Linked DNA regions of Skermanella sp. TT6. The protein of the gene in region 1 interacts with the protein of each later gene in a pairwise test. Links are inferred from orthologs where the notes say so. Each region holds a gene or a part of one and is shown on either strand. Other genes may lie near its edges. The genes, in order: IGS68_RS18430 and IGS68_RS23520.

The links.
Region 2: the proteins of IGS68_RS18430 (region 1) and IGS68_RS23520 interact in binary tests that used the Escherichia coli proteins (3 or more experiments, as listed by UniProt). The link is inferred for Skermanella sp. TT6 from one-to-one orthologs.

What each region holds. Positions count from the first base shown.
Region 1 is NZ_CP067420.1:3,938,342-3,954,460, reverse strand. What follows is about bases 6,963-9,941. They hold IGS68_RS18430 (ABC-F family ATP-binding cassette domain-containing protein), read left to right. Parts: upstream 6,963-7,495; coding sequence 7,496-9,388; downstream 9,389-9,941. Other genes in these bases: IGS68_RS18425 (SDR family NAD(P)-dependent oxidoreductase), read right to left, coding at 9,398-9,941; ndk (nucleoside-diphosphate kinase), read right to left, coding at 6,963-7,320. Also shown: endolytic transglycosylase MltG, read left to right, coding at 1-176; IGS68_RS18475 (HdaA/DnaA family protein), read right to left, coding at 184-867; IGS68_RS18470 (AI-2E family transporter), read right to left, coding at 864-1,952; IGS68_RS18465 (CDP-alcohol phosphatidyltransferase family protein), read right to left, coding at 1,949-2,509; IGS68_RS18460 (DUF2066 domain-containing protein), read right to left, coding at 2,529-3,788; purM (phosphoribosylformylglycinamidine cyclo-ligase), read left to right, coding at 3,895-4,977; purN (phosphoribosylglycinamide formyltransferase), read left to right, coding at 4,965-5,618; IGS68_RS18445 (aa3-type cytochrome c oxidase subunit IV), read left to right, coding at 5,712-5,852; IGS68_RS18440 (lipid II:glycine glycyltransferase FemX), read left to right, coding at 5,907-6,860; more of ndk, read right to left, coding at 6,898-6,962; more of IGS68_RS18425, read right to left, coding at 9,942-10,177; IGS68_RS18420 (YicC/YloC family endoribonuclease), read left to right, coding at 10,310-11,176; gmk (guanylate kinase), read left to right, coding at 11,191-11,844; 16S rRNA (adenine(1518)-N(6)/adenine(1519)-N(6))-dimethyltransferase RsmA, read right to left, coding at 12,024-12,860; 4-hydroxythreonine-4-phosphate dehydrogenase PdxA, read right to left, coding at 12,857-13,894; IGS68_RS18400 (peptidylprolyl isomerase), read right to left, coding at 13,894-15,075; LPS export ABC transporter permease LptG, read right to left, coding at 15,168-16,119. UniProt on the Escherichia coli protein: Genetic data indicate it may be involved in ribosome assembly or function.
Region 2 is NZ_CP067420.1:5,038,787-5,053,381, reverse strand. Bases 717-4,215 are described here. They hold IGS68_RS23520 (2-oxoglutarate dehydrogenase E1 component), read left to right. Parts: upstream 717-1,084; coding sequence 1,085-4,015; downstream 4,016-4,215. Other genes in these bases: odhB (2-oxoglutarate dehydrogenase complex dihydrolipoyllysine-residue succinyltransferase), read left to right, coding at 4,103-4,215; sucD (succinate--CoA ligase subunit alpha), read left to right, coding at 717-988. Also shown: sucC (ADP-forming succinate--CoA ligase subunit beta), read left to right, coding at 1-112; more of sucD, read left to right, coding at 113-716; more of odhB, read left to right, coding at 4,216-5,362; IGS68_RS23510 (chemotaxis protein CheX), read left to right, coding at 5,453-5,926; IGS68_RS23505 (response regulator), read left to right, coding at 5,923-6,708; IGS68_RS23500 (hypothetical protein), read right to left, coding at 6,864-7,445; IGS68_RS23495 (hypothetical protein), read right to left, coding at 7,527-8,345; lpdA (dihydrolipoyl dehydrogenase), read left to right, coding at 8,652-10,058; IGS68_RS23485 (MFS transporter), read left to right, coding at 10,036-11,328; IGS68_RS23480 (tyrosine recombinase XerC), read right to left, coding at 11,325-12,290; IGS68_RS23475 (DUF484 family protein), read right to left, coding at 12,269-12,949; fsa (fructose-6-phosphate aldolase), read right to left, coding at 13,063-13,734; IGS68_RS23465 (primosomal protein N'), read left to right, coding at 13,823-14,595. UniProt on the Escherichia coli protein: E1 component of the 2-oxoglutarate dehydrogenase (OGDH) complex which catalyzes the decarboxylation of 2-oxoglutarate, the first step in the conversion of 2-oxoglutarate to succinyl-CoA and CO(2).

The DNA.
Region 1 (16,119 bases):
ATCCGGGCAAGGCCTCGCTGGAGGCCGTCATGAACCCGGAGCAGCATGATTATGTCTATTTCGTCGCCGATGGGACGGGCGGGCACGCCTTCGCGAAGACGCTGGCGGAGCACAACCGCAACGTCACCCGATGGCGCGAGGTCATGAAGCGGCAGGGCGACGACGCCGCGGAGTAGCCTCCGGTCAGGACTTGGCGAGCACTCGCCGGGCCAGCGGCACGGTGATTCGCCGGCGCGCGGCCAGGGCCGCCGCGTCCAGGTCGGCGACGAGGCGTCGGGCGGCATCGAACGATCGCTCCATGTGGGTCACCAGGAAGCGGATCACGTCGCCGCCGACGCGGAGTTGGCGGTCGGCGAACAGCTTGACCAGGATCGCCGCCAGGAGAGCGTCGTCCGGCGCGCCCACGGCGACCGCGGGAGCCGCCATCAACCGCGACCGCAAGTCCGGCAGCTTGATACCCCAGTGCGCGGGTGCCGACTCCGATGTCAGGAGCAGATGCCCGCCGGTTTCCCGCGCCAGATTGTAAAGATGGAACAGCGCGCGTTCTGTCCGCGCGTCGCCGGTGCCCCTGTCGGCATTGTCGATCACCACGGCCGCGGCTTCGTCCAGCAGTCTCGGCAGGCTCTCGATCCGGAGGTCGCCGGGCTCGACCCGGGGCGCCTGGGTGCGGGCGCGCCACACCTGGGCCAGATGGGTCTTGCCGCATCCGGCCGGCCCGAAGATCACCAGCGCGGGCGCCGGCCAGTTGGGCCACAGGTCGAGCCAGGCGACCGCCGCCTCGTTGCTGGGCGCCACCAGGAAGTCGTCCGCTCCCATCGCCGGCCGGTGGCCCAGATCCAGGGGGAGCTGCGCCGGGGTCCCGGTCACGGCCGCCAGGCCTCGTCCACGGTTCCGGACTCCGGACCCGAATAGTAGGAGCTGGAGAGATACTGCTGGAGCGCGAATCGGGTGAGAACGCCGATCACCGCCGCGACCGGCACGGCCATCAGCACGCCGACGAAGCCGAACAGGCTGCCGCCCGCCAGCAGCGCGAACATCACCCAGACCGGGTGCAGCCCGACCTTGTCGCCGACCAGCTTGGGCGTGAGGAAGTTGCCCTCCACGGCCTGCCCGACCAGGAAGATGGCGACCACGACGGCGACCGGCGTCCAGGTGTCGTACTGGACCAGCGCGATCCCGACGCTCGATACGAATCCGACCAGCGACCCCACATAGGGGATGAACGACAGCAGCCCGGCGACCGACCCGACCACCAGGCCGAAATTCAGCCCGAAAAGCGACAGGGCGACCCCGTAGAACAGCCCGAGCACGAGGCAGACGGTGGCCTGCCCGCGGACGAACCCGGCCAGCGTCCTGTCGATCTCGTTGACCTGGTCCAGGACCGTCGCGGCATGCTGCCGGGGAAGCCAGCCGTGGATGGTGCCGATCATCACGTCCCAGTCGCGCAGCAGGTAGAAGGCGACGATGGGCGTGATGAACAGCAGGGTCAGCACGTCGAACAGGGCGACCCCGCCGGTCACGATCGACCGCAGGACGGCGGCGAGCCAGCCGACCACCTCCCCGGCATAGGAGCCGGCGGCGGTGCGCAGCCGCTCCAGGTCCTCGGGCGACAGCTGGGTCAGCAGGCGCTCGACGGTTGGGATCGCCGTATCGTTCACCCAGGCGACGATGCGCGGCAAGGTCTCGACCAGCTGGACCACCTGCGACTGGATCAGCGGGACCAGCAGCAGCAGCGCCAGGATCAGGCAGAACAGGAAGAACAGCAGGACGCCGGTCGTCGCGAGCCAGCGCGGCGTTCCCATCCGCTCCAAGCGATCGGCGACCGGGTCGAGGAAATAGGCGATCGCCATGCCGGCCACGAAGGGAAGCAGCATGTCGCGCAGCACGTAGAGCATGGCGATCGTGACGAGCGCCGCGATCAGCCAGAAGCGGCGCTGGCGCCGCCGGCTCATTTCGTGCCGCCGAGCCGGCTGAGCAGCCGGCTTCCCGTCACCACGTAGCCCAGACCCGACCAAGTGGTGGTCACGGCCACGACCCAGGTCATGATCGGCGTGATCCAGGCCAGGTCCACCGGCGGCTCGGTCAGTCCCAGCCCCGACGTGGACAGGACGAGGGCGGCCAGGGCGATCTGCATGGTCGTGTTGACCTTGCTGATGAAGGACGGCTGCATCGCGAACGACTCCTTGAGCGTGTAGAGCAGCAGCACGCCGCCGACGATCAGGATATCGCGAAACACGACCAGGATCACAAGCCAAAGGGGAAGGTAGCCGGTGTGGCCGAGCGCCAGATAGACGCTGACCAGCAGCGCCTTGTCGGCCAGCGGATCCAGGTAGCCGCCCAGCATGGTGCGCGCCCGGAAGGTCCGCGCGATGAAGCCGTCCACAGCGTCGGACACGCCAGCGGCGACGAACAGCCAGAACGCCCAGAACAGCTCGCCGTCCAGGATGAGCCACACCGCCAGGGGCACCGACAGCAGGCGCCCCATGGTGATGATGTTGGGGATGCTCATGATGCTTGGACCCGGACCGTCACCGGAAGGTTCGGCCGACCGGTCCAGGTGCCCGCGATCCGGACCAGCGCAGCTGCCAGACGGGCCCCGGCTGGTAGACGCCGACCGGCTGCCCGGCCGGTCCCATCACTGAAACCGGCGCCGCGACGGTTGCCGGCACCGCGGGCAGACCGGCCTGGGCGGCGCCCTGGTCGAGCGGCGCCGCCTCGGTCAGTTCCAGGTCCTGCTGCGACAGCGCGGTCTTCAGCACCTCGGGGGAGCCCCGGTAGGTCAGTTCGACCCGCGCCGCGGACCGGGTCAGCGACATCAGGTCGGCGCTGGTCACGGTCGGAACTTGTGAAAGCCGCCGCTTGGTCTGGACCCAGTCGTCGAGCCCGGCGATCGGGACGGCGACCTGCATGGTCTGCTCCGGGCCGGCGGCCACGGTGTTGGCCTGCCGCCACTTCTCCTCCAGCGAGCGGACGACGGCGGCGACCCCGCCGGCCAGATAGGCGTCCACGGTCTGGCCGGGAGCGGCGGGCACGGTGACGGTATCGCTGCGTCTCGTCCCGTCCGGCGAGTAGCGGGTCAGCCTGACGGTGTTGGGCTGGGACGGGTCCGGCTCCGTTCCGCGAACCCCCAGCACGGCCACCAGCACGTCGCTGGCGCCGTAGCGCTCCGCGATCGCGTTGAACCCGCCGGTATCGCCTTCGAGCGCGGTGGCGGCGCTGACGTCGGCGATGTCGGTCAGTTCGCCGTAAGGGACGACGATCGGGACCATGCCCTGAGGCGGCGGGAAATTCTCCCACGCGGCGCGCCAGGCGCTGCGGTCCTCCCACAGGACCGGCGGATTGCCGGTCGACTGGTAGACCGGCAGCACCAGCACGGGCCGGCTGCGGACCTCGACGTAGCTGGCGCCCTTGTCCTGGAGCAGCGTCCGTACGTTCGCGGGGCGAAAGCGTACGGTCAGCGTCGCCAGGTAGCGCACGGCCGAACTGCGTTCCCGCTGCACCTCGAAGTCCTGCACCAGCCTTGCCACCTCCAGGTCGCTCAGTTCCGGCGCGCGGGCGCCCGGAACGGGGCTCAGCCGGCCGTACAGTTCGGCGAACGCCTTGCGCTGCGCCTCGGTGATCGCACGGTCGCGCGCCGCCGCGGCATTGTCTGCCGTGACGTCGACGGCGACGTCCTTCACGGTGAAGATATCGCTGCTTTCCTGCGCCCGCGCCGGGGCGGAAAAAGCCAGCAGCGCGAAGCCGAGGACTAGCTGGAACAGGCATGCCAGCGGACGGCGGTGAAGCATTGCAAAGCCTTCCGTTTCGAGTATGTTCGGCCCTTGATGCCGGCCCGTGATGCTGTTCATGACCTGGGACCGGCCCGGTTTATAACCCAGCGCACGCGAGGACGCCATCAGCACCACACCGAATAACACCGGCGACGCCTATAAGGATGCCGGGGTCGACATCGATGCCGGCGCTGCCCTCGTCGATGCGATCAAGCCGCTGGCGAAGGCTACGGCCCGGGTCGGGGCGGATGCGGGACTGGGCGGTTTCGGTGCCCTGTTCGACCTGAAGGCGGCCGGCTACAAGGACCCGATCCTGGTCGCCAGCACCGACGGCGTGGGCACCAAGCTTAAGATCGCGATCGCGGCCGGCAAGCACGACACGATCGGCATCGACCTGGTCGCCATGAGCGTCAACGACCTCGTGGTACAGGGCGCCGAGCCGCTGTTCTTCCTCGATTATTTCGCGACCGGAAAGCTCGACGTGGCGGCCGGGCGGGATATCGTCGCCGGCATCGCCGAAGGCTGCCGGCAGGCCGGGTGCGCGCTGATCGGCGGCGAGACGGCCGAGATGCCGGGCATGTACGCGGGCAAGGACTACGACCTCGCCGGTTTCGCCGTTGGGGCGGCCGAGCGCGGGCAGATCCTGACCGGCGCCGACGTGGCCGCGGGCGACGTGGTGCTGGGGCTGGCGTCGAGCGGCGTCCACTCCAACGGCTATTCGCTGGTGCGCCGGATCGTCGAGAAGGCCGGGCTGTCCTACCAGGACGAGGCGCCGTTCGCGCCCGGGACCACCGTCGGCGAGGCCCTGCTGACGCCGACCCGGATCTACGTCAAGCCGGTCCTGGCCGCCGTTCGGGCGGGCACGGTGAAGGCGCTGGCCCACATCACCGGCGGCGGCCTGATCGACAACATTCCCCGCGTGCTGCCCGAAGGCCTCGGCGTCTCGCTGGATGCCTCGGCCTGGCCGCTGCTCCCGGTGTTTCGCTGGATGGCTGAGTCGGCCGTCATCGGCGACGACGACTTGGCGCGCACCTTCAACTGCGGCATCGGCATGGTCGTCATCGCGGCGGCGGACAAGGCCGGCGAGGCGCAGCGCATCCTGGCGGAGGCCGGCGAGACGGTCTACCGGATCGGCGAGGTGCAGCCCGCGATCGGCGATGTCGACCGCGTGGTGATCGACGGAGTGGACGCGGCGTGGCACGGCTGAAGGTCGGCGTCCTGATCTCGGGCCGCGGAAGCAATCTCCAGGCCCTGATCGACGCCTGCGCCGATCCCTCCTTTCCGGCGGAGATCGTGCTGGTGCTGTCCAACAAGGCCGATGCCTTCGGGTTGGAACGGGCCAGGACGGCCGGCATCCCGGCATCGGTGGTCAGTCACCGGGATTTCGCCGACAAGCCCGGCTTCGAGGCCGCGATGGACTCGGCGCTGAGGTCGGCCGGAGTCGAGCTCGTCTGCCTCGCGGGATTCATGCGGCTTCTGACGGCCGACTTCGTCGAGCGCTGGCGCGACCGGCTGATCAACATCCACCCCTCGCTGCTGCCGTCCTTCAAGGGGCTCGACACCCATGCCCGGGCGATCGAGGCCGGCGTCAAGTTCACCGGCTGCACGGTGCATTTCGTCCGCCCCGCCATGGACGAGGGACCGATCATCGTCCAGGCCGCGGTCCCCGTCCTGCCCGAGGACGACCCCCACGCCCTGGGCGACCGCGTGCTGGTTGCCGAGCACCGGTGCTATCCCCTGGCGCTTCGCCTGATCGCGGAGGGCAGGGCCCGAGTCGAGGGGGAGCGGGTCGTCCTGTCCCAGGGCTCCCTCCTGGCGGAAGAGCCGGTGCTGAACCCTCCCGCATGAATCCGATCGCGGATAGCGCTTGTAAATCGACCGGCCGTCCCTTAAATCGGGACCGCCGAAAACCGAATAACAGCGCAGAGGTTGGAGATGGCCGTGGCCGACAATAACGACGATCTTCGGAACGAAGAGTTCCGCGCCCATTTGGAAACCTATCAGCTTTTCACCATGCTGACGAAGTACGGCACCATCGCCGTCGTTGTCATCCTGGTTCTCATGGCGATCTTCCTTCTCTGACGCCTCGACCGGGTGGCGCCCGTCTCCTACAGCGCGGCGGTCGCGCCCGGTTCCATGACTCCCCCGTTCAATCCCTTCCGCATTGATTGGAACGACTGCACCTTCTCCCAGTGGGATGCCCTGCTGGCCCGGTGCAAGCGCCCGACGCTGCTACAGTCCTGGCAATATGGCCTGGCGCTGGCCAAGACCGAGGGATGGAAGGCCGATTTCGGCATCATCCGCTTCGAGAACAAGCCGGTCGGCCTGGTCCAGGTGCAGACCAGGCGCTGGCTGCCGTTCCTGACCACCTGCAGGATCTATCGCGGCCCGTTGTGGATCTATGACGAGATCCCGGGTGAGATGCTGAAGCTGGTCCTGCGCATGATCCGGGACCGCTATCACCTGCTGCGCGGTCGGCCCCTCGTCTTCCATCCCGAAATGATCGACGGCGAGGCCGCGCGGAAGCGCCTTGCGGAGACCGGCTTCCATCGGAGGGAGGAGGGGTACGAATCGGTCTGGCTCGACCTCGCTCCCGAACCCGACGCCCTGAGGGCCGGGCTGGACCGCAAATGGCGCAACAAGCTCCATCAGGCGGAACGCAACGGCCTTACCGTCGAGGTCGACACGGCGGCCGTCCATTTCGACTGGCTGATGGAGCTTTACCTGCAGGACAAGATGGCGCGGAACTACCGCGGACCGTCACCCGCCTTCCTGCGCGTCCTGCATAACCTGTCGGCTGAATCGACACCGCCGGTCCTGCTCAGGGCTGTTCACCAGGGCAGGCCGGTCGCCGGCGTGCTGCTGGTGCGGCATGGTGCCGCGGCGACCTATCAGGTCGGCTGGAACGGGGAGGAAGGACGCGGTTTGCGCGCCCATCACCTGCTGCTGTGGCAGTCGGCGCTGTGGCTGAAGGCCCGGGGCCATACCGGCTTCGACCTCGGCGGCATCAACGAGACGACGCCGGGGATCGCCCGGTTCAAGATCGGCATGGGCGGACAGCCGTTCCGCCTCGTCGGCGGATACGTCTAACCGTCCCGATACCGTCAGTTCCCGACCGGGGTCCGTATCAGGGAACGATCTCGCTCTTGCTGAAGAAGAACTTGATCTCGCGGGCGGCGTTCTCCGGGCTGTCCGAGCCGTGGACCGAGTTGGCCTCGATCGACTCGGCGAAGTCCTTGCGGATCGTGCCGGGGGCGGCGTTCGCCGGGTTGGTTGCGCCCATGATGTCGCGGTTGCGCTGGACGGCGTTCTCGCCTTCCAGCACCTGGACCACCACGGGACCCGAAATCATGAAGTCGACCAGCTCGCCGAAGAACGAGCGCTCGGCATGGACCTCGTAGAACTTTTCCGCCTGTTCCTTGGTCAGGCGGATGCGCTTCTGCGCGACGATCCGCAGCCCGGCTTCCTCGAAGCGGGCATTGATCTTGCCCGTAAGGTTCCGGCGGGTCGCGTCCGGCTTGATGATGGACAAGGTCCGTTCGACGGCCATGTTGGAAGGCTCCTGTGTGCTCTCGCAAAATTCGCGGCGTTATATACGCGCATCGACCGGGTTAGCAACGGGGCTTTTTCAACGGACGCTTCCGGCGCCCCTTACGGCGCCATCGCGATTTCCGTTTCCAGTCCCTTCAAAACCGCCCGTCCGCCATGCTATCACCAGCCCCGGCATGCTTCACATCAACGATCTGATTTTCCGCTTCGGCGGGCGTGTGATCTTCGACCACGCCACCGTCGCCATTCCCAAGGGCCATCGCGTCGCGCTGGTCGGCCGCAACGGCACGGGCAAGACGACCCTGCTGCGCCTGATCGCCGGCCAGATGGCCCCGGACGGCGGGTCCATCACCATGCCCGCGGAGTCCCGCCTCGGCATCGTCGCCCAGGAGGCGCCGAGCAGCGGCGTCAGCCTGATCGACACGGTGCTCGCCGCCGACGTGGAGCGCACGGCCCTGCTGGCCGAGGCGGAGACCGCCCGCGACCCGCACCGCATCGGCGAGATCCACACCCGGCTGGCCGACATCCACGCCCACTCGGCCCCGGCCCGCGCCGCCCAGATCCTGTCGGGCCTGGGCTTCGACGCGGAGGCGCAGACCCGGCCTTGCAGCGACTTCTCCGGCGGCTGGCGCATGCGCGTGGCGCTGGCCGGCGTGCTGTTCGCCCAGCCGGAACTGCTGCTGCTGGACGAGCCGACCAACCACCTGGACCTCGAAGCGACGATCTGGCTGGAGAACTACCTGCGGAACTATCCGCACACGATCCTGCTGGTCAGCCACGACCGCGAACTGCTGAACAAGGTGCCGACCACCACGGTCCACCTGGACCAGGGCAAGCTGGTCTCCTATGCCGGCGGGTACGACCAGTTCGAGCGGACCCGGCGCGCCAACCTGGAGCGGCTGGCCGCCAACCAGGCGAAGCAGATCGCCCAGCGAAAGCATATCCAGTCCTACATCGACCGGTTCCGCTACAAGGCGTCCAAGGCGCGGCAGGCCCAGAGCCGGATCAAGATGCTGGAGCGGATGGAGCCCATCGTCAGCATCGTCGAGGATCACACCGTCAGTTTCGACTTCCCGTCGCCCGAGCCGCTGGCACCGCCGCTGATCCAGCTCGAGGACGTCGATGTCGGCTACGACGGCAAGCCGATCCTGCGCGGGCTGGACCTGCGCATCGACCTGGACGACCGGATCGCGCTGCTGGGCGCCAACGGCAATGGCAAATCGACCCTGGTCAAGCTGCTGGCCAGCCGGCTCGCCCCCTTGAAGGGCGAGATGCGGAAGTCCGGCAAGCTGAAGATCGGCTATTTCGCCCAGCACCAGGCCGAGGAACTGGACCTCAACCTGACCGCGGTCGCCCAGGCGCGGCTGTGGATGAAGGACGTGGTCGACGAAAAGGTCCGCGCCCATCTCGGCCGCTTCGGCTTTCCCCAGCAGAAGGCCGACACCCAGATCGGCAAGCTGTCGGGGGGCGAAAAGGCCCGCCTCCTGTTCGCCCTGATGACCCGGGACGCGCCGCATGTCCTGATGCTCGACGAGCCGACCAACCACCTGGACATCGACAGCCGCCAGGCGCTGATCCAGGCGATCAACGGCTTCGAGGGGGCGGTGATCCTGATCAGCCACGACCCCCACCTGATCGAGCTGACCGCCGACCGGCTGTGGCTGGTCGACGGCGGCGCCTGCAGGCCCTATGACGGCGACCTGGAGGACTACCGCAAGCTTCTCCTGGAGAAGAGCCGGGCCGACCGCTCGGACGGTGCCGACCGCGACGCCGGGCCCAGCAAGAAGGACCAGCGCCGCGCCGCCGCCGAGCTGCGGGCAGCATTGGCGCCGCTCAAGCGCAAGGCGGACGATGCCGAGAAGCTGATCGCCAGGCTGACCCGCGAGCGGCAGGCACTGGAGACCAAGCTGGCCGATCCCGCCCTCTATAGCGGCCCGGCGGACAAGGTGACCAAGCTCCAGATCGACCTGGGCGAGGTGCAGAAGAAGCTCGGCACCGCCGAGGACACCTGGATGGAGGCGCTGGAAGCGCTGGAGACCGCCGAGGCGGAGGCGGCCGGCGCCGCCTGAGCGCACCGCTCACTCCTTGGCCGGCGTCCTAGCCAGAAGGACGTCGGCAAGCCCGGCGGGCAGGGCGCCGACCAGCCAGCTCATGAAGTATGTCGGCAACGGGAAGGCGATGCGGGCACGGTCGCGCTCCAGGCCGCGCCGGATGATCCGGGCCGCCCGGTCGGCATCCATCAGGAAGGGCATCGGAAAGCGGTTGCGGTCGGTGATACGGCTGCGCACGAAGCCGGGGCAGATCACCGAGACCTGGATGCCGTTCGGCCGCAGCGCCAGCCGGAGCGACTCGCCGTAGCTCCTCACCGCCGCCTTGCTGGCGCAGTAGGCCGGGGCTCCAGGATAGCCGTGGAATCCGGCAAGCGAGCTGACCAGCCCAAGCTGGCCGCGTCCGCGTTCCGTCATCGGGCCGATCAGCGGGTGGATGGTGTTCAGCACGCCGTCCAGGTTGACCGAGAAGATGCGCCGGGCCTGCTCCTCGCTCTCGCCCCGGCCGCGCTTTCCGTCACCGCCGCCGGTCCCGCCGCTGATGCCGGCATTGGCGATGCACAGGTCGATCGGCGACACGGCATCGACCCCGGACAGCCACCGCCGCATGCCCTCGCGGTCGGTCACGTCGATAACCGTCGCCCGGACATCGGCCCCGCGCGCGGAGCAGCGGGCCGCCACCGCGTCCAGCCTGGTCCGGTCGCGGCCGGTCAGCACCAGCATCGTCGCGGGGCCGGCATAGGCTTCGGCCAGGGCTTCGCCGATGCCGCTGGAGGCGCCGGTGATCAGGATCGTACGGGGATCGCGCATGACGTGTTTCCGGGCGTCGGGATCGGAGCGGAGGCGGGTGTCGCTTGTTGTCAAGGGATGCGAGGGGTATAACGGCGGCCACCCAACGGTACTAGCGAGGCAGCGTTGAGCGCTCAACAACAAGTCGCCAGCATGACTGGTTTCGCCCGGGCCGAAGGGCGCGACCAGGGGTATGCCTGGACCTTCGAGATCAAGAGCGTCAACAGCAGGAACCTCGACCTCCGCTGCCGGCTGGCGCCGGGCTTCGACGCGCTGGAGCCGGTCGCCCGGACCTCCGTTCCCCAGCGGGTGCGCCGCGGCAGCGTCAACGTGTCCCTGGCGGTCACCCGGACGGCCGCGCCGAATCAGGTCCGGATCAACCGCGACCTGCTGGACCAGCTCATCGCCCTTGCCGGCGAACTCGGCGGGACGACGGAGAAACCGAGGCTGGACTCGCTGCTCGCGGTGCGGGGCGTGGTCGAGACGGTCGAGGACGCCGATTTCGGCGACGACCGCGAGCGACTCGAAGCCGCCATGGCGGCGACCCTCCAGCAGGCGCTCGACAGTCTCGGCGCGGTCCGGCTGGCGGAGGGGGCGCGGCTGGTGGAAGTGCTCAACCAGCACCTGAACGAGATCGCCCGGTTGACCGACCAGGCCTCCGCCTGCGCGGCGCTCCAGCCGGAGGCGCTCCGGCAGAAGCTGCGCGGGCAGGTCGCCGCCCTGCTGGACGCGGTGCCCAGCCTGACCGAGGAGCGGCTGGCCCAGGAAGCGGCGCTCCTGATCGCCCGAGCCGACGTGCGCGAGGAGCTGGACCGGCTGCGTGCCCACGTGGCCGCCGCGCGCGACATGCTGGCCAAGGGTGGCGCGATTGGCCGGCAGCTCGACTTCCTGTGCCAGGAATTCAACCGGGAAGCCAACACCCTGTGCTCCAAGTCGTCCGACGTGGAGCTGACCCGCACCGGCCTCGCCCTCAAGGCCGCCATCGAACAGTTGCGTGAGCAGGCACAGAACATCGAATGACCGTACCCATGGACATGCAGCCAGCCGGACCCGGCCCGGCCAAGATCGGACGCCGCGGGCTGATGCTGGTGCTGTCGTCGCCGTCGGGCGCCGGCAAGACCACGATCGCGCGCCGCATGCTTCAGCGCAACAGCAGCCTGACCATGTCGGTATCGGTCACCACCCGCCCGATGCGGCCGGGGGAGGTCGACGGGGTCGACTATCACTTCATCGATCGCGAGAGGTTCGAGCAGATGGTCGCCGAGCGCCAGCTGCTGGAGCACGCGCGGGTCTTCGGAAACTATTACGGAACGCCGAAGGAGCCGGTCGAGCAGGCGCTTGCCAAAGGGCGGGAGATCCTGTTCGACATCGACTGGCAGGGAACCCAACAACTCGCCGAGAACGCCCGGGACGATCTGGTCAGCGTCTTCGTCCTGCCGCCGTCCGCCAAGGAACTGGAGCGCCGGCTGTATGCCCGCGCCCAGGACAGCGCCGAGGTGATCGCCGGCCGCATGGCCAAGGCGTCGGACGAGATGAGCCACTATTTCGACTACGACTACGTGATCGTCAATCACGACATCGAGTCAAGCGTCCAGCAGGTGCAGACCATCCTCGAGGCCGAGCGCCTCAAGCGGCGGCGCCAGGTCGGTCTGGCCGACTTCGTCCGGCAGCTCCAGGACGGCCTCTGAGGATTTCACGCGCTGGCGCGGTTTCCGCAGCCGGCCGTTCCACTCGCCGCACTGCGTTGCGCCATGGGCGCAACCTACGGCTCGATGCACGGCGGAGTTGATGCGAGCCGTAGGTTGCGCCCATGGCGCAACGCATCGGATCAGCTGTCCCGGGCGGATCGACCTGATCGGGTACAGCCCTAGCGCTCTACGCGCTCCCGGTATGCCCGCGCCAGGGCCGCGAAGCCGGCGACGGGGATTTCCTCCGCGCGTTGGGTCGGCACCAGTCCCGCCCGCTCGATCAGCGACTCGGCGTCGCCCAGGGACTTCAGGCTGGCCCGCAGCATCTTGCGGCGCTGGCCGAAGGCGGCGGCGGTCACCGCCTCCATAGCCTCGAACTCGGCGGGTTCCGGAGCCTGCCTCGGAACGAGCTGCACGACCGTCGATTCGATCTTCGGCGGCGGCGTGAAGGCGCGGGCGGGCAGGTTGAACAGCGGACGCACCTCCGCCCGCCATTGCGCGATCACCGACAGCCTGCCATAGGTCTTGCCGCCCGGTTTCGCCGCCAGCCGGTCGGCGACCTCTCGCTGGAACATCAGCGTCAGGCTGCGGAACCGCTCGATCCGGCGCAGCCAGCCGATCAGAAGCGGCGTGGCGACATTGTAGGGCAGGTTCGCGACGATGGCGCGCGGGGCAGGGGCCAGGGCTTCGACGGCGGCTTCCAGCGCGTCGCCTTCGACCAGCCGCAGCCTGCCCTCGGCCGCCTCCACCAGATCGGCCAGCGCGGTGATGCAGCGGGCATCGCGTTCGATCGCGACCACCCCGGCGGCATCCGTGTTCAGCAGGGCCCGCGTCAATCCGCCGGGGCCGGGACCGACCTCGACCACCGTGACGCCGGCCAGGTCGCCGGCCGCCCGGGCGATCCGTCCCGTCAGGTTCAGGTCGAGCAGGAAGTTCTGCCCGAGCGCCTTGCGGGCTCCCAGGTCGAAGCGCGCTATGACGTCGCGGAGCGGCGGCAGGTCGTCGATCCGGCTCATCTCCCGCAGCGCTCTGGAACGTACCGCCGCGCGGCGCGGAAGCCCGCCATTTCCACGGCCGTCTTCAGCGCCGCGATCAGGCTGGCGGGGCCGGCCTTACCGGTACCGGCGATGTCCAGGGCCGTGCCGTGGTCCGGGGAGGTCCGCACGAAGGGCAGGCCCAGCGTGATGTTCACCCCGGTGTCGAAATCCACCGTCTTCAGCGGGATCAACGCCTGGTCGTGGTACATGCAAAGCACCGCGTCGTACCGCCTGCGGGCGGCGGCGTGGAACAGCGTGTCGGCGGGGAGCGGGCCGATCACGTCGTACCCCTCGCGCTTCAGCACGGTCGCCGCCGGGGTGATGATCTCGATCTCCTCGGTGCCCAAGGTGCCGCCCTCGCCGGCATGGGGATTGAGCGCCGCCAGGGCGAGCCGGGGTTTCTCGATCCCGAAGTCCGCGGACAGGGCGGCGGCGGTCACCCGCGCGCACTGCACGATCCCCTGGGTGGTCAGGGCGTCGATCGCGTCGCGCAGCGGCAGGTGGATCGTCACCGGGACGACCCGCAGGCCGCCGCCCGCCAGCATCATCACCGGCTCGGTCACCATTCCGGCCAGGGCGGCCAGGTATTCGGTATGGCCGGGATAGCCGAAGCCGGCCCGGTACAGCGCGCTCTTCTGGATCGGGTTGGTCACCATGGCCGAGCAGGCGCCGGCCTGGACCAGCATGACTGCGCGCTCGATGCTGGCGAGGACGGCGGCCCCGTTCTCCGGGTCGGGCTTCCCCGGTACCACAGCATGGTCCAGCGGGACGGGCAGGACCGGAAGCGCGTGGTCGAACGCGGCGACCGCTTCCGCCGGATCTCCCACCGGGGCGACCGGGACCTGCAGGCCGACGAGGCGGCCGAGCGCCTCGATCCGGGCGGGATCGTCCAGCAGCACGAACGCCGGAACCGACCGGTCCCGCCTTGCCGCCCAGGCTATCAGCGCCAATTCGCCGCCGATGCCCGACGGCTCGCCCATGGTCAGGGCGAGTGGCCCGCCGCCGGTGCCCATCAGACGCGCAGGTCCACGAAGGCCGACATGCGCAGGTCGCGCAGGAGCCGGCGCTGCAGCATGTCGAGGCGGTCCTGGCCCAGGGCCCCCAGGATCTGGTCGCGCGGCGGCAGCACCGTCCCCGTGGTCCGCTGTTCGCGCAGCAGCAGGATATGGTAGCCGGTCAGGCTGCGGATCGGGCGGGAGGCCTGTCCCGGACGCAGATCGCGGAGCGCCGAGTCGAGCTCGTCGGGCAATTGGCCCTGCTGCACCCAGCCCAGGTCGCCGCCGTTGGTGGCGCCGGCCGACTGCGAGAACTGCCGCGCCACGGCGGGGAAGCTGGCGCCCTGGCCGATCTGCTCGACCAGCCGGTCGGCCAGACGCCGGACCTCCTCCTCCCGCTCGGGCGAGTCGACGGCCAGGAAGATCTCGGCGGCCAAGTACTCGGGCTTGCCCGCGTTGGCCTCGATGCGGCGGAGCACCGCGTCGATCTCCTCCTCGCCGATCTCGATGCTGGGCCTCAGGCGGCGCTGGACCAGCTTGCCCCAGCCTATGGTGGCCCGGATCTGGCTTTCCAGCGCGCTCCGCGGCACGCCTTGGCTGGAGAGCATCTTCTCCAGTTGGTCCCGCTTCATCTGGTTCTGCTCGGCGACCCGGCCGAAGGCGTCGTCGATCTCCTTGTCGGTCACCGAGATATTGGCCCGCGACGCTTCCTGCATCTGCAGCCGCTCGTCGACCAGGCTGCGCAGCACCTGCGGGGTGAGCCGCTGGCGGACCTCCGCGGTGCCGGGCAGGCCGGAGGAGACCAGCGCCAGCTGCAGCCGGGCGGAAAGGTCGGACATCGAGATGATGTCGTCGTTCACCACGGCGGCGATGCCTTCGACCGAACGCGCCGGCGGCGGTGCGATCGCGGGTGGCTCGGCCGGGCGCGACTGCTGGGCGGGTGCCGCCGGACGTGGTGCTGCCTGCGGAGCGGCCCGCGGCGCCGTCTGCTGGGGAGCCGTCTGCTGAGGAGCCGTCTGCTGCGGCGCAGGACGTTGCTGCTGCTGTTGCTGCTGGTCGCCCTGGGGAACGGTCTGGGGCGTGGCGAACTGCGCGGCCGCCGGAAGGGGTCCCATGGTGCCGGCCGAAGCGATCAAGGCCGCGGTGAAGATTGCGGCGCTCCAGCTCCGTCGTATGCGGCGGCTGATCGGGTAAAGCATGAATCTATGCACTTTCGGCCCTTCCAATGCTTTGGGCGGTCACGGGTTCGAATACGGGTCGGAAGCAAACGCTGGAGTGCTCGCCGGCATGGTCATCCGTCCTCGAGGTGGAGCAGCACGGCGATGCCGAGCAGCAGGCTCGCCCCGGCCGGAGCCCAGGCCGCCAGGGGCACGGGGATCGTCTCGGATATGCCGAAGGCGCGGACCACGTCGCTGAACAGGAAGAGCACGAAGCCGGTCACGACGCCGCCCGCCACCATCATCATGGTTCCGCCCCGCCGTGTCTGGCGCAGCGAGAAGGCGGCGGCGAACAGCACCATGGCGCAGAACAGCAGCGGCGTCGACAGCAGCGACTGGAAATGCAGCCGGTGGCGGGTCGCGGAGAAGCCGGTTTCCTGCAGCGTCCTGATGAAGCCCGGCAGTTCCCAGAAGGACATGCTGTCGGGCGAGGCGAAGCTCTCCTGGATGCGCTCCAGCGTCAGGTCGGTGTCGAGCCGGTAGGAGTCGAAGGCTTCCGCCGGACCCGCCCCGGTGTTCAGCCAGCCCTGGCGGATCATCCAGTGACCCGGCTCCAGCGTCGCGGAGGTGGCGTCGATCCGGCTCGCGAACTCGCCGTTGGCGTCGTACATGAAGACGTTGACCGGCCGCAGGGTGGTGGTGCCGGCCTCGGCGGTGTCGGCGTGGATCAGGTACTGGCCGTTCTCCTGGATCTGGCGGAGCCACAGGCCGGAGCCCGACACCACCAGCGAACTGGTCCGGCCGCGCAGGTACCGGTCCTCCATCTTCTCGTACCGGGCGACCAGCACCGATCCGGCCGGGTTGATCACGGTCACCTGGAACACGGCGATCAGCGGCGCGACGATCAGCACCGGCGCCAGGAACTGCCAGGCCGAGACCCCGACGGCGCGGGCGACCACCAGCTCCTGGCTGCGGGTCAGGCGCCAGAAGGTGAACATCCCGGCGAACAGGATCACGAACGGGAACACCTGCTGGCCGATCTCCGGCAGCTTGAACAGCGCCATCCGCACGACGACCGAGAAGGTC
Region 2 (14,595 bases), 1.1 Mb from region 1 along the record:
CGTCGACCTGGGCAAGAAGATCCTCAGTGAATCGGGCCTCCCCATCCTGTCCGCCGACAATCTGGCGGACGCGGCGGAAAAGGTCGTCAAAGCGGTGAAGGAAGCGGCGTAAATGGCTGTCCTCGTCAATTCCCAAACGAAAGTCATCTGCCAGGGCTTCACCGGCGCGCAGGGGACCTTCCACTCCGAGCAGGCGATCGCCTACGGCACGCAGATGGTCGGCGGCGTCACCCCCGGCAAGGGCGGCACCAAGCACCTCGACCTGCCGGTGTTCGACACCGTCGCCGAGGCCGTCCATGTCACCGGCGCCAACGCCAGCGTGATCTACGTCCCGCCGCCGTTCGCGGCCGACGCGATCCTGGAGGCGATCGACGCCGAGATCGCCTTGGTGGTCTGCATCACCGAGGGCATCCCCGTCCTCGACATGGTGACCGTCAAGCGCGCCCTGGCCGGCTCCAAGACCCGCCTGATCGGTCCGAACTGCCCGGGCGTCATCACCCCGGACGAATGCAAGATCGGCATCATGCCGGGCCACATCCACCGCCGCGGCAAGATCGGTGTTGTCTCCCGCTCCGGCACGCTCACATATGAGGCGGTGGCGCAGACCACGGCGGCGGGCCTGGGGCAATCGACCTGCATCGGCATCGGCGGCGACCCGGTCAACGGCACCAACTTCGTGGACAGCCTGGAGCTGTTCCTGGACGATCCGGAGACCGAAGGCATCATCATGATCGGCGAGATCGGCGGCGACGCCGAGGTCAAGGGAGCCGAATTCCTCAGGGACAGCAAGACGAAGAAGCCCGTCGTGGGCTTCATCGCCGGCCGCACCGCTCCTCCGGGACGCCGGATGGGACATGCCGGCGCCGTGATCTCCGGCGGCAACGACACCGCCGACTTCAAGGTCGAGGCGCTGAAGTCCGCCGGCATCCACGTTGCCGACAGCCCGGCCAGCCTGGGCAGCACCATGCTGAAGGCTCTGAAGGGTTGATGACGATCAGCCCGGGCCGGTCCCCGACCGGCCCATCGGAGCCGTAAACCCTTGCCAGAAAGAGGGCGCGGGCGCCAACGCCCGCGTCATTAACAAATGTCAGCGATCGCAGCGACCCCTGATCAGTCATCGTTCCTATTCGGCTCGAACGCCACTTTCATCGCCGAGCTGTACGCCCGTTATCTCAAGGACCCGCAGTCCGTCGACCAGAGCTGGAGCAGCTTCTTCGGCGAGCTGAACGACGACGCGCGGGAGGTGCTGGACGAACTGCGCGGGGCGAGCTGGGCGCCCAACACCACGGCGGTGATCGGCGAGGAACCCGCCCCCGCCGCCAAGCCGAACGGCTCGGCCAAGGCCAACGGCCACGCCGCCGCGAACGGCGCCGCGGCACCGGCGGCTGCACTGGACCAGGACCAGCTCCGCGCCGCCACGCTGGACAGCCTGCGGGCGCTGATGCTGATCCGCGTCTACCGCGTCCGCGGCCATCTCCAGGCCACCCTGGACCCGCTGGGGCTGGAGAAGCGCGAGCAGCATCCGGAATTGGATCCCAAGACCTACGGCTTCACCGACGCCGACTGGGACCGCCCGATCTTCATCAACAACGTCCTCGGCATGGAGACGGCGACGCTGCGCCAGATCCTGGAGGTCCTGAAGAAGACCTATTGCGGCACCATCGGCGTCGAGTTCATGCATATCCAGGACCCCGACCAGAAGGCCTGGATCCAGGAGCGCATCGAGGGCGGGCGCAACCACACCGACTTCACGGTCAACGGCAAGAAGGCGATCCTGGAGCGGCTGACCGCGGCCGAGAACTTCGAGCGCTTCCTCGACAAGAAATACACCGGCACCAAGCGCTTCGGCCTGGACGGCGGCGAGGCCCTGATGCCCGCCATGGAGCAGGTGCTGAAGCGCGGCGGCCAGCTGGGACTGCGGGAGGTCGTGCTCGGCATGGCCCACCGCGGCCGGCTCAACGTGCTGGCCAACTTCATGGGCAAGCCGTTCAAGGCGATCTTCTCCGAGTTCCAGGGCAATTCGGCCCATCCGGAGGACGTCCAGGGTTCGGGCGACGTGAAGTACCACCTGGGCACCTCGTCGGACCGCGACTTCGACGGCAACTCCGTCCACCTGTCGCTGAGCCCGAACCCGTCGCACCTTGAAGCGGTCGACCCGGTCGTGATCGGCCGCGTGCGCGCCAAGCAGATCCAGCGTTGCGGCACCGTCCCGCCGACCGACGAGAGCCGCGACGAGGTGCTGGGCATCCTGCTGCACGGCGACGCCGCCTTCGCCGGCCAGGGACTGGTGGCCGAGACGCTGATGATGAGCGAGCTGAAGGGCTATCGCGTCGGCGGCACGATCCACTTCATCATCAACAACCAGATCGGCTTCACCACGATGCCGAGCTATTCGCGCTCGGGGCCGTACTGCACCGACGTCGCGAAGATGATCCAGGCGCCGATCTTCCACGTCAACGGCGACGACCCGGAGGCGGTCGTCCACGTCGCGCGGATCGCGATCGAGTTCCGCCAGAAGTTCAAGAAGGACGTGGTCGTTGACCTGTTCTGCTACCGCCGCCACGGCCACAACGAGGGTGACGAGCCCGCGTTCACCCAGCCGCTGATGTACAAGGCGATCCGCAGCCACGCCACGACCCGCGAGATCTACGCCAAGAAGCTGATCGACGAGAACGTGATCACGGCGGAGGAGTCGGAGAAGATCGTCGCCGACTTCTACAAGAAGCTGGAGGACGAGTTCGAGGTCGCCAGCCACTACAAGCCCAACCGCGCCGACTGGCTGGAAGGCAAGTGGTCGGGCCTGGAGGCGGCGTCGGGCGACGACCGCCGCGGCAACACCGCGGTCGAGCTGGACGTGCTGCGCGAGGTCGGCAAGGCGATATCGACCGAGCCGAAGCACATCAAGATCAATTCCAAGATCGCCCGCCAGCTCAAGGCCAAGGCCCAGGCGATCGAGAGCGGCGAGGGCATCGACTGGGCGACCGCCGAGGCGCTGGCGTTCGGCACCCTGTGCGTCGAGGGCACGCCGGTCCGCCTGTCCGGCCAGGACGTCGGCCGCGGCACCTTCTCCCAGCGGCACTCCGTGCTGGTCGACCAGGAGACCGAGGAGCGCTTCATCCCGCTCAACAACATCCGGGAAGGCCAGGCGATCTATGAGGTCCACGACAGCCCGCTGTCGGAAGCGGCGGTCCTGGGCTTCGAATACGGCGTCTCGCTGGCCGAGCCGCACGAGCTGGTGATCTGGGAGGCGCAGTTCGGCGACTTCGCCAACGGCGCCCAGGTGATCATCGACCAGTTCATCAGCTCGGGCGAGTCCAAGTGGCTGCGCATGTCAGGCCTGGTGATGCTGCTGCCCCACGGCTACGAGGGGCAGGGGCCGGAGCACAGCTCCGCCCGCCTGGAGCGGTACCTGCAGATGTGCGGCGAGGACAACTGGCAGATCCTGAACTGCACGACGCCGGCCAACTATTTCCATGCGCTGCGCCGGCAGGTCCGCCGCGACTTCCGCAAGCCGCTGGTCGTGTTCGAGCCGAAGTCGCTGCTGCGCCACAAGCTGGCGGTGTCGAAGCTGGAGGATTTCGGTCCCGGCACCTCGTTCCACCGCATCCTGAGCGAGCCGTACGAGCTGGTCGCCGACGACCAGGTCAAGCGGGTCGTGCTGTGCACCGGCAAGGTCTATTACGACCTGCTGCAGGAGCGCGAGACGCGGGGCATCAAAGACGTGGCGATCGTCCGGCTGGAGCAGCTCTATCCGTTCCCGCGCACCTCGCTGACCCGCGAGCTGTCCCGCTACGTCAACGCCGACGTGGTCTGGTGCCAGGAAGAGCCGCGCAACATGGGGGCCTGGGCCTTCATCGACCGCCGGCTCGAGGACTGCATGGTCGCCGCCCAGATCAAGGCCACCCGTCCGCTCTATGCCGGCCGCGTCGAGGCGGCGTCCCCGGCGACCGGCCTGCTGAAGCGGCACAACCGCGAGCAGGCGCAGCTCGTCGACGAGGCGCTGACCGTCAAGTAACCGGACCTGCGGGGGCGCCGTCCTGCGGCCGCCCCCGCACCTCCCAACAAAACCGAGCGAACCGCTCACATAAAAAGGTTTGAAATCATGGCCCTGGAAATCACGGTCCCCGTCCTCGGTGAATCGGTCAGCGAAGCCACCGTCGCGAAGTGGCTGAAGAAGGTCGGCGACTCGGTCGCCATGGACGAGCCGCTGCTGGAACTGGAAACCGACAAGGTCACGCTGGAGGTCAACGCCACCTCCGCCGGCACGCTGGCCGAGATCGTCGCCGAGGAAGGCGCCACGGTCGAGGTCGGGGCCCTGCTGGGCACCCTGTCCGACGGCGCCGGCGCCCCGGCCGCCAAGCCTGCGGAGTCGAAGCCGGAAGCCAAGGCCGAACCCGCCCCGGCCCCCGCGCCGGCGGCCCCCGCCGCTCCGGCAGCCGAGCAGCACGACACCCTGTCCCCGGCGGTGCGCAAGCTGATCGACGACAACAAGCTGAAGGCGTCGGACATCCAGGCGACCGGCAAGGACGGCCGCCTGACCAAGGAAGACGTGCTGCGCTACCTGGAGAGCCGCCCGACCCAGATGCCGGCCGCCCCCGCTCCGGCCCCCGCGGCCAAGCCGGCGCCCAAGCCCGCCGTTCCGGCCGGCCCGCGCGCCCGCGCCGAGCAGGAGGAGCGCGTCCGCATGACGCGCCTGCGCCAGCGCATCGCCGAGCGCCTGAAGGAGGCCCAGGACACCGCGGCCATGCTGACCACCTTCAACGAGGTGGATATGACCAACCTGCTGGCCGTGCGCAATTCCTACAAGGACGTGTTCGAGAAGAAGCACGGCGTCAAGCTGGGCTTCATGTCGTTCTTCGTGAAGGCCTGCATCACGGCGCTCCAGGAGCTCCCGGCGGTCAACGCCGAGATCGAGGGCACCGACATCATCTACAAGAACTACTATGACATCGGCGTCGCCGTCGGCACGCCGAGCGGCCTGGTGGTTCCGGTGGTGCGCGACGCCGACAAGCTGAACTTCGCCGGGGTCGAGAAGACCATCGGCGCGCTCGGCAAGAAGGCGAGGGACGGCAAGCTGTCCATGGAGGAGCTGTCCGGCGGCACCTTCACGATCTCAAACGGCGGCGTCTACGGCTCGCTGATGTCGACCCCGATCATCAACCCGCCGCAGTCGGCCATCCTGGGCATGCACAAGACCCAGGAGCGCCCGATGGTGGTCAACGGCAAGATCGAGATCCGCCCGATGATGTACCTGGCGCTGAGCTACGACCACCGCATCATCGACGGCAAGGAAGCGGTCACCTTCCTGGTCCGCGTCAAGGAGTGCATCGAGGACCCGCAGCGCATCCTGCTGGACGTCTGATCCGGCATCACGGCGCAAGCGAAACCCACGCCCCGGCCATCCCCTGGCCGGGGCGTCGTCGTATCCTCATCCGGCGGGGCGGAAGACAGCATGAGCGCTCTGGAGCACGGCATCACCGAGGAGGCGGTCACCACCTTCGTCGCCGAGGCGCTGGCATCGTTTCCGGAGCCACCTTCCCCGGCGCTGAGCAGGACGGACGCCCGAGTCGTGCTTGCCCAGGCCAGGCTGTCCGGCGCCTGGAACGGCACCGTCGCCGTCCGGGTGCCCTCGCCGCTGGCGGCCTGCCTTGCCTCCGCCCTGTTCGGCATCCCCGCGGAGGAAACCACGCCCGCCGAGCGGACCGACGTGGTGGCCGAACTGTGCAACACGGTCGCGGGAAACGTGAAGGGCCTGGTCCGCGGCGCCGCCGTCCTGTCCCTGCCGTCCGTCGCCGAGCGCGGACCCGAGGCGATGGGCCACCATACCGCATCCCCGGCGGGCGTCGTCGCGGTTAATCTCGTCCATCCATTCCTGGGGCGGTTCATCGTGGTTCAAATCATCGAGCATCGGGACGGCGAGCCGTGAAGCTTCCCGCCAAGGTCAAGGTCCTGCTGGCCGACGATTCGCGGGCCATGCGGGCTCTCATCAAGGGCAATCTCGTCTGGCCGGGCACGAACTTCCAGATCACCGAGGCGGACAACGGGACCGACGCCCTCGCGGCCTACCGCGCGCAACGCCACGACCTCGTCCTGCTCGACATCCACATGCCGGGCCTCGACGGTCTGCAGACGCTGCACGCGATCCGGTCGTACGATCCCTGCGCCCTGGTCTTCATGATCTCTTCGGACACCAGCGCCGCGGCCAGCGGGACCGCGCAGGACTACGGCGCCCTGGGCTTCGTGACCAAGCCGATCAGCGGCGCGTCGCTGAACCGGATCATGTCCACGCTGGAGGAGATCCGTCGGCCCTTCGCGGTGCTGACCGCCGACGACAGCCGTACCGGCCAGGCGCTGCTGAAGCGCGGCCTCGATCTGCTGGGGGTCGAAAGCATGGTGACCGGCGCCGACGACGGGCGGATGGCGGTCGAGGCCTGCAACCGGGAATATTTCGACATCGTCTTCCTGGACGTCCACATGCCGGACATGACGGGCATCCAGGCGCTGAAGGCGATCAAGGCGCTGCGGCGCGACGCTTATGTGGTGATGGTGACGTCGGACGCCTCGATGGACACGGTGCGCGACGCGCGGTCGCTGGGGGCCGACGACTACCTGCTCAAGCCCGTCCAGCAGCCCAACCTCAAGAAGGTCTGGTCACGCTTCCGCGTCATGGCACCGCAATATGTCGGTCACGGCCAGACCATCTTCTGAGCGACCGCCGGCGGTCCGCACCGTGTTGCGCCATGGGCGCAACCTACGATTCGACGCAGGGCGGAGGTGTTGCGGACCGTCGATCGTAGGTTGCGCCTATGGCGCAACGCATCGGTTCGGCTGCCCCGGGCGGATCGACCCGATCGGGCAGAGCTCTACGCGACGGCGCTGAGCAGCGGCAGGGTCAGGTTGTCCTCCTCGGCGTCCAGGTATTCGATCCGGAAGGGGGCACGGACGCCGCCATTCAGCAGTTCGGCGCATTCCAACCCTTTCCGGACGCGCTGCTCCGCCGGCTGGCCGACGGTGGAGGCCAGGGAGCCGAGCGCATAGTCGGCGCCGCAGCCGATCGCGTGGAAGCCGCGGGTCGTCTCGCAGACCTGATAGTCGCTCTGGATCGAGAACAGCCGGCCCTCGTAGGCCACCAGGAAGCTGCCGCCCTGCTCGGCGTCGTTGTTGCGCTGGGCGTAGCCGCCCTCCTTGAGGCAGTTCCGGACCTCGTCCACGAAGTCGGTGACCATGAAGCGGAACACGTCCATCCCTTCGGGCCGCTTCGGCGGACGCAGCCGGAACGCCAGCAGCTGGCCCATGCGGAACGAGCTGGTGAACCCGATCAGGAAATCGCCGTTGCGGAAGACCTTGGGGTCGGCGCGCACGGTGATGTCCAAACCGGAAACTCCGGCGCTGTCGCCGCCCATCCATACGCGGCGGCCTTCGATCAATCCAACGATGCAGGTCATGGGTTCCCCGAACTGGCAAGTCAACCAGAGGGAGAATGACGGCTGTATGGTTAATAAAAACCTACCAAAATTGGACGCGAGTCACCGGCGCCTCGCCGACAGCATCCCCTTGGTCCGGCCCTCGCGAGCGGCCAGGTCCTTCTTGAACTGCTCGAAGGCGAAGAAGATGCTGGAGATCCCGTCCGCGGTGCCGTCCCCGTAATAGACATCCATCTTGATCCGTCCCTCCGGCGTGCGGATCAGGGCCTCGTAGCGGCTGAACATCGCCTCGAAGACGGTGCAGAAGTCCTGGTCGGTGAACTTGTAGACATTGGCCTCGATGCTGCCGACGATGGCCGCGGTGAAGGTCTGGCGCTGATGGTTGAACTGCTTGAAGCGCAGCAGCATGCGGATGAAGATCTTGTCCGCCAGCATGCTCATGGTCTCGTCCGCCCGGATCAGCGGCCACATCTGGGTATCGTCGTCGGTCCCGATGGTGGCGAAGATCGCCTGGGCCTGGCTGTTCAGCATCTCGTACTCGGCATTGCTGAACAGGGTCGTGACGTTGCGCTGGATGCCCCGGACGATCACCTGGGGGAAGTGCTTGCCGCTGATCGGGTCCATGCGGGACGGGATGCTGGTGATCAGCAGGGAGAAGACGAAACGGGTCAGGAAATCTTTGCGGCGGGCATCGGGGTTGTAGGCGCGGGCGCCGTGCTTGTCCAGGCACAGCCGGCAATTGGCCTTGAAGGCGGGCAGCGTCTTCGGCCAGAACCCCTCGATCAGGGTGAAGGCGCGGTCGAGCTCGTCTCGGGTAATGTGGTCCTTGCGCTCGAATTGGACCGCCAGCGCCTCGTAGAAGGTACGGATCAGCGTCCGCGCCAGATCATGTTGGGTTTGATGGAACGTCTCGTCGGCCATGTTCTTGCTTCAAATGTGTGCCGGAAAGCGACGTCTTATGCGCTCCGTCCTATGCCGCAAGCATGATGAGCGCCTGCTCGGTTAAGGAAGATTTACGGCAGTGCCATGGCGCCGGGACCAGCCGTGCGACCCATCGCCGCGCAGCTGCCCTGCGTGCCGCCAAGTACCGCCAATATCAGGGATTTCGGGCATTTCCATAGGCTTGTGACAGTCACGGCGATTGCCACGGGCCGCTTGAGAGGCCATAAATCGCATCCGCAAAGCACGGCCACGCTCGCGAGCTGCCCACGGAGGCGAAGAAGAAAAATGCCTGAGAAAACCTACGACGTTGTAGTCATCGGCGGCGGTCCCGGCGGATACGTCGCCGCGATCCGCGCAGCTCAGCTCGGCCTGAAGACGGCCTGCGTGGAAATGCGCAAGACTCTGGGCGGCACCTGCCTCAATGTCGGCTGCATCCCGTCCAAGGCGCTGCTCACCAGTTCGGAGAAGTTCGAGGAAGCCAAGCACAGCTTCGCGTCGCACGGCATCAAGCTGGGTTCGGTCGAGCTGGACCTGCCGACGATGATGGCCAACAAGAACAAGGTGGTCGAGGACAACACCAAGGGCATCGAGTTCCTGTTCAAGAAGAACAAGGTCGACTGGCTGAAGGGCCGCGGCCGCATCACCGCCAGGAACGAGGTGACGATCGAGGGCGATGGCGGCAGCGAGACCGTCGGTGCCAAGAACATCATCATCGCCACCGGTTCGGAATCGATGCCGGTCCCCGGCGTAGAGGTCGACGAGCAGCGGATCGTCACCTCCACCGGCGCGCTGGAGCTGGCCGAGGTGCCCAAGCGCTTCGCGGTGATCGGCGGCGGCGTGATCGGGCTGGAGATGGCCTCGGTCTGGGGCCGGCTGGGCGCCGAGGTTACCGTGATCGAGTTCCTGGACCGGATCCTGCCGGGCATGGACGGCGAAGTGTCCAAGCAGATGCAGCGCATCCTGGGCAAGCAGGGCATGACCTTCAAGCTGAACACCAAGGTCACGGCGGCCGCGGTGGGCAACGCGGGCGTCACCCTGACGGTCGAACCGTCCAAGGGCGGCGAGGCGCAGCAGATCGAGGCCGACGTCGTCCTGGTCGCGATCGGCCGCCGGCCCTACACCGCCGGGCTGGGCCTGGAGGAGATGGGCGTCGAGATCAACCAGCGCGGCCGGATCGTCACCTCCCACCACTGGGAGACCAACGTCCCCGGCATCTATGCCATCGGCGACGTGATCGAGGGGCAGATGCTGGCCCACAAGGCCGAGGACGAGGGCGTCGCGGTGGCCGAGCTGATCGCGGGCCAGTCGGCCCACATCAACTACGACGCCATTCCCGGCGTGGTCTACACTTGGCCGGAGGCCTCCACCGTCGGCAAGACGGAGGAGCAGCTGAAGGCCGCGGGCGTCAAGTACAAGGTCGGCAAGTTCCCCTTCACCGCCAATGGCCGCGCCCGCGCCCTGGGCATGACCGAAGGCTTCGTGAAGATGCTGGCCGACGCCGCGACCGACCGCGTGCTGGGCGTCCACATCGTCGGCGCCAGCGCTGGCGACCTGATCGCCGAGTTGGCCCTGGCGATGGAGTTCGGTGCGTCCGCCGAGGACATCGCGCGGACCTGCCACGCCCACCCGACCCTGAACGAGGCGGTCAAGGAAGCGGCCCTGGCGGTGGATGGCCGACCCCTCCACATGTAAGCCGGCGCCGTCGGATCCGGCGGCCGGAAGGTCCACTCCCGGCCGGCTGGCCCTGGTGCTCTGCCTTGCCGAGGTGCTCGGCATGGCCGGCACCATGAGCTTCCCGGCGCTGCTGCCGACCTTCTTCGCGGAGTGGCGCCTGGGCACGGTGGAGGCCGGCTGGATCAACGGCGTGTTCCACGGCGGCTACGTCGCCGCCGTGCCGGTCCTGGTCACCTTGACCGACCGGATCGATCCTCGGCGGATCTACCTGTTCTCGACGGCGCTGGCGGCCCTGGCGCTGCTGGGCTTCGCGCTGTTCGCGGAGGGGTTCTGGACCGCCATGCTGTTCAGGGCCCTGGGCGGCGTGGGGCTGGCCGGAACCTACATGCCGGGGCTGCGGATCCTGTCCGACCATACCGCCGGGCCGCGGCAGGGGCGCTATCTGTCCTTCTACACGGCCAGTTACGCGCTGGGCTCCAGCGCCTCGGTGCTGATCGCCGGGCTGGCGGGGGCGGAGTTCGGCTGGCGGGTGGCCTTCCTGGCCTCCTCGGCGGCGACCGCCGCCGCCCTGGCGCTCGCCTGGTGGGGGATCCCCCGGGCGCCGGCCGAGCGTCCCGCGGCGGCCGAGACCGCGCTGCTCGACTTCCGGCCCGTGCTGCGCCACCGGGCGGCCATGGGCTACATCCTGGCCTATTCGGCGCACTGCTACGAGCTGTTCGGCCTGCGCGCCTGGCTGGTGGCCTTCCTTGCCTTCGCCTTCGCGGCCAGCGCCGGGACCGTGCCCGATGGGACCGTCCCGGCGGTGGTCACGACCCTGGGCACCGTCATCCTGCTGCTGGGGCTTCCGGCCAGCATCCTCGGCAACGAGGCCGCGACCCGCTACGGCCGGCGCCGCGTCCTGGTCGCGATCATGGCGGGGTCGGCGCTGCTGGCCTGCGGCGTCGGTTTCTCGGCGAGCCTGCCGTTCTGGCTGGCGGTCTGCGTCGTGGCGCTCTACGGCGTCACGGTGACCGCCGACAGCGCGTCGCTGACCGTCGGCGCCGTCACCAACGCCCTGCCGGGCCGCCGCGGCGCCACCATGGCGGTCCATTCCTTCCTCGGATTCGGGGCGGCCTTCGTGGGCTCGGTGATGTTCGGGGTGGTCCTGGACGCGGCGGGCGGCGGGGAGAGCCACCTGGCCTGGGGACTGGCCTTCGTCTCCCAAGGGCTGGTGGTGGCGCTGGGGCCGGTGGCGCTGCTCGCCCTGGGCGACATGGGAAGCGGCGGGAGAGACGGCGGGAAGCGCTAGTCCTCCGCGGGCTTCCTGCGGGCGCGGGGATGGGCGTTGTCGTAGACGCCGAGCATCTGGTCCGCGTCCACCTCGGTATAGCGCTGGGTGCTGGACAGGGAGGCGTGGCCGAGCAGGTCCTGGATCGCCCGGAGGTCGCTGCCGTCGGCCAGCAGATGGGTCGCGAAGCTGTGGCGCAGGGCGTGGGGCGTGGCGGTGTCGGGCAGGCCCATCAAATGCCGGATCTCCCGCATCTGCTTCTGGGCGATGGCGGCCCTGAGCCGGCCGCCGCGCACCCCGACGAACAGCGGCCCGTCCGCAGGCAGGGCGTAGGGGCAGGCGGCGACATAGTCGGCCAGGGCGTCGCGCACCACCGGCAGCACCGGCACCATGCGCTGCTTGCTGCCCTTGCCGGTCACGACCAGGGTATCGTCGGCCGGCATGTCGCGCCGGTCCAGGCTCAGGGCCTCGTCGATGCGCAGGCCGCAGCCATAGAGCAGGGTGAACAGCGCCCGGTCGCGCTTGCCGACCCAGGGCTGGTTGGCCCAGGCCTCGGCGTTGGGCAGCAAGGCCGCGGCGTCGGCCACCGTGAGGGGCTTGGGCAGCCGGTCGGGCAGCTTGGGCGCCCGGATCAGCCCGACCGCGGCGTTGTGCATCCGCCCGCTGCGGTCGAGCCAGCGGAAGAAGTTGCGGATGCCCGACAGCGCCCGCGCCCGGCTCGCCGTGCCCAGGCCGTCCGCGGCCTGCCGGGCCAGCCAGGCGCGGAAATCCATCAGCCGGGCGGCGCTGAGGTCGTTCAGCGCCGGCGGGCGGCCATGATATCCGGTCAGGAACTCCAGGAATCCCGAGAGGTCGGCGGTGTACGCCGTCAGCGTGTGGCGCGAGACGCGCTTCTCCATCTCCAGCCAGCGGCGCCAGGCGGCGATCGCCGCCGTGACGTCCTCGGCGCAGGAGAAACCGATTACTCCGGCAGGTCGAGCCATGCCCGGATGCTGCGCTCGATCACCCGGCCCAGGAAGCAGACCAGCTCGGTCCCCTGGCCGGAATGGAACATGTCGGGATCGCGGCTGCCGAAGGCGAGCAGCCCCGGCGGCGTATCCTCGCTGACCTGGATGCGGATCAGCGCCTGCGAGCGTACCAGCCCGGCCGCGGCGCCGAAGATCGCCGGGTCGCCGCGCGTGTCGGAATAGAGCATGACGTCGCGCTTGCCCAGCCACCCGTCGACCGTACCCGCCTCGACCACCCGTACGCCCGAGGTGTGTACGTGCGGCCTGTCGTCGCCGTTCGCCTCCACCGCCAGGCCGGCCACGTCGAGGTCCAGCAGCACCGCCAGATCCGTCGTGATGGTCTGGATCAGCTGCTCGAACGACCGTGCGTCCAGCAGGAACAGCACGGCGGCATGGATCCGGTTCTGGTTGTTGATGTTGGCGCGAGTGGTGGTGATCAGCTCCCGCTGCTGCTCCTTCAGGCGCCCGACCTCGCCGCGAAGCCGCTCGACCATGAAGTACTGGAAATCCACCACTCCCTTGCCGTGCGCCATGGCGGGAGGCGTCAGGTGCTGGACAAGGTCGGCGTGCTGGGTCAGGAAATCGGGATGCTCGCGCAGATATGCCGCGACATCCTCAGCAGTCAGCGCGTCCATCGTCCTTTGGCTATGTCCGGTTTCCCGAGCCATCAGCGTCGGCCCTCTCCCATTGTCTGAACCCGTGCCCGTCCCAAGCGGAACTTACTCCATCAGGCGTTAACGTTGTGAGCCTACTCGGCGGCCTTGTCCAGAATCGTCTGTCCAGTGCCCGCCCAGTCGGCGACGAACTGATCCAGGCCCTTCTCGGTCAGGGGATGCTTGAACAGCTGGCGCAGCACCGACGGCGGCATGGTCGCGACGTGGGCGCCCATCTTGGCGCTCTCGACGATGTGGATCGGGTGGCGGATCGAGGCGACGAGCACTTCGGTGGTGATGCCGGGATACTGGTCGTAGATCTGCACGATATCGGAGATCAGCGACAGCCCGTCATACCCGATGTCGTCCAGCCGGCCGACGAAGGGGGAGATGAAGGTGGCGCCGGCCTTGGCCGCCAGCAGCGCCTGCGCGGCGGAGAAGCACAAGGTGACATTGACCATCGTGCCGCCGGACGACAGGATGTTGCAGACCTTCAGCCCGGCCGGGGTCAGCGGCACCTTGACCGCGATGTTCGGTGCCAGGGTCGCCAGGTACTTGCCCTCGGCCAGCATGGTGTCGAAATCGATCGCGGCGACCTCGGCGCTGACCGGGCCGGGAACGATCTGGCAGATTTCCTTGACCAGTTCGATGAAGTTGCGGCCGGACTTGGCGACCAGGGACGGGTTGGTGGTAACACCGTCCAGGAGGCCGGTATCGGCGAGGTCCCGGATTTCGGCGAGGTCGGCGGTGTCGATGAAGAACTTCATCAGGAAACGATCCTTGATTGAGCGAAGCGGCGATTGCGGCGGGCGCCTGCGCGGCAGCCGGCCCGGAAACTCGGGAACACTCTAGCCCATGGTGGATCAGGGTTCCAGTTCCGCCCCCGGATTCGATTTCGGCGATGGCTGGGAGGCGCCGCCTCCGGCTCCCAGGCGGGTGTCGGTGCTGCTGCCGCTGCCCTTGCCGGAGGCGTACGATTACAAGGTGCCGGCCGGGCTCGACGTGGCGCCCGGCGACTATGTCGAGGTGCCGCTCGGCCCCCGCCACCTGCTGGGCGTCGTCTGGGGGCCGGGCGCGGGCGAAGTCGCCGACGGCAAGCTGCGGCCGATCGCCCAGCGGTTCGACGTGCCGCCGATGCCGGAGGTCCAGCGGCGCTTCATCGACTGGGTGGCCGCCTACACAATGGCGCCGCCGGGTGCCGTCCTGCGCATGGCCCTGAGCGCGATCGGCGGCATGGAACCGCCCAAGCCGGTGACCGCCTATCGCCTGGGCGATCCCGGCCGGCTGGCCGAGCTGCGCATGACCCCGGCCCGGCGCCGGGTGCTCGACCTGCTGGCCGACGGGCCGCCGCGCCCCCCGGCCGAGCTGGCGCTTGATGCCGGGTGCGGCGTCGGCGTGGTCCGCGGGTTGGCCGACGCAGGCGTGCTGGAGCCGGTGCTGCTGCATCCCACCCGCGACCTGCCGCTGCCGGACTGGAGCCTTCCCGGCCCCCATCTGTCGGGCGAGCAGGCGGCCGGGGCCGCGGCCCTGCGCGCCCGCGTCGCGGCCGGCGCCTTCAGCGCGACCCTGCTGGACGGCGTTACCGGGTCGGGCAAGACGGAGGTCTATTTCGAGGGAATCGCGGCGGC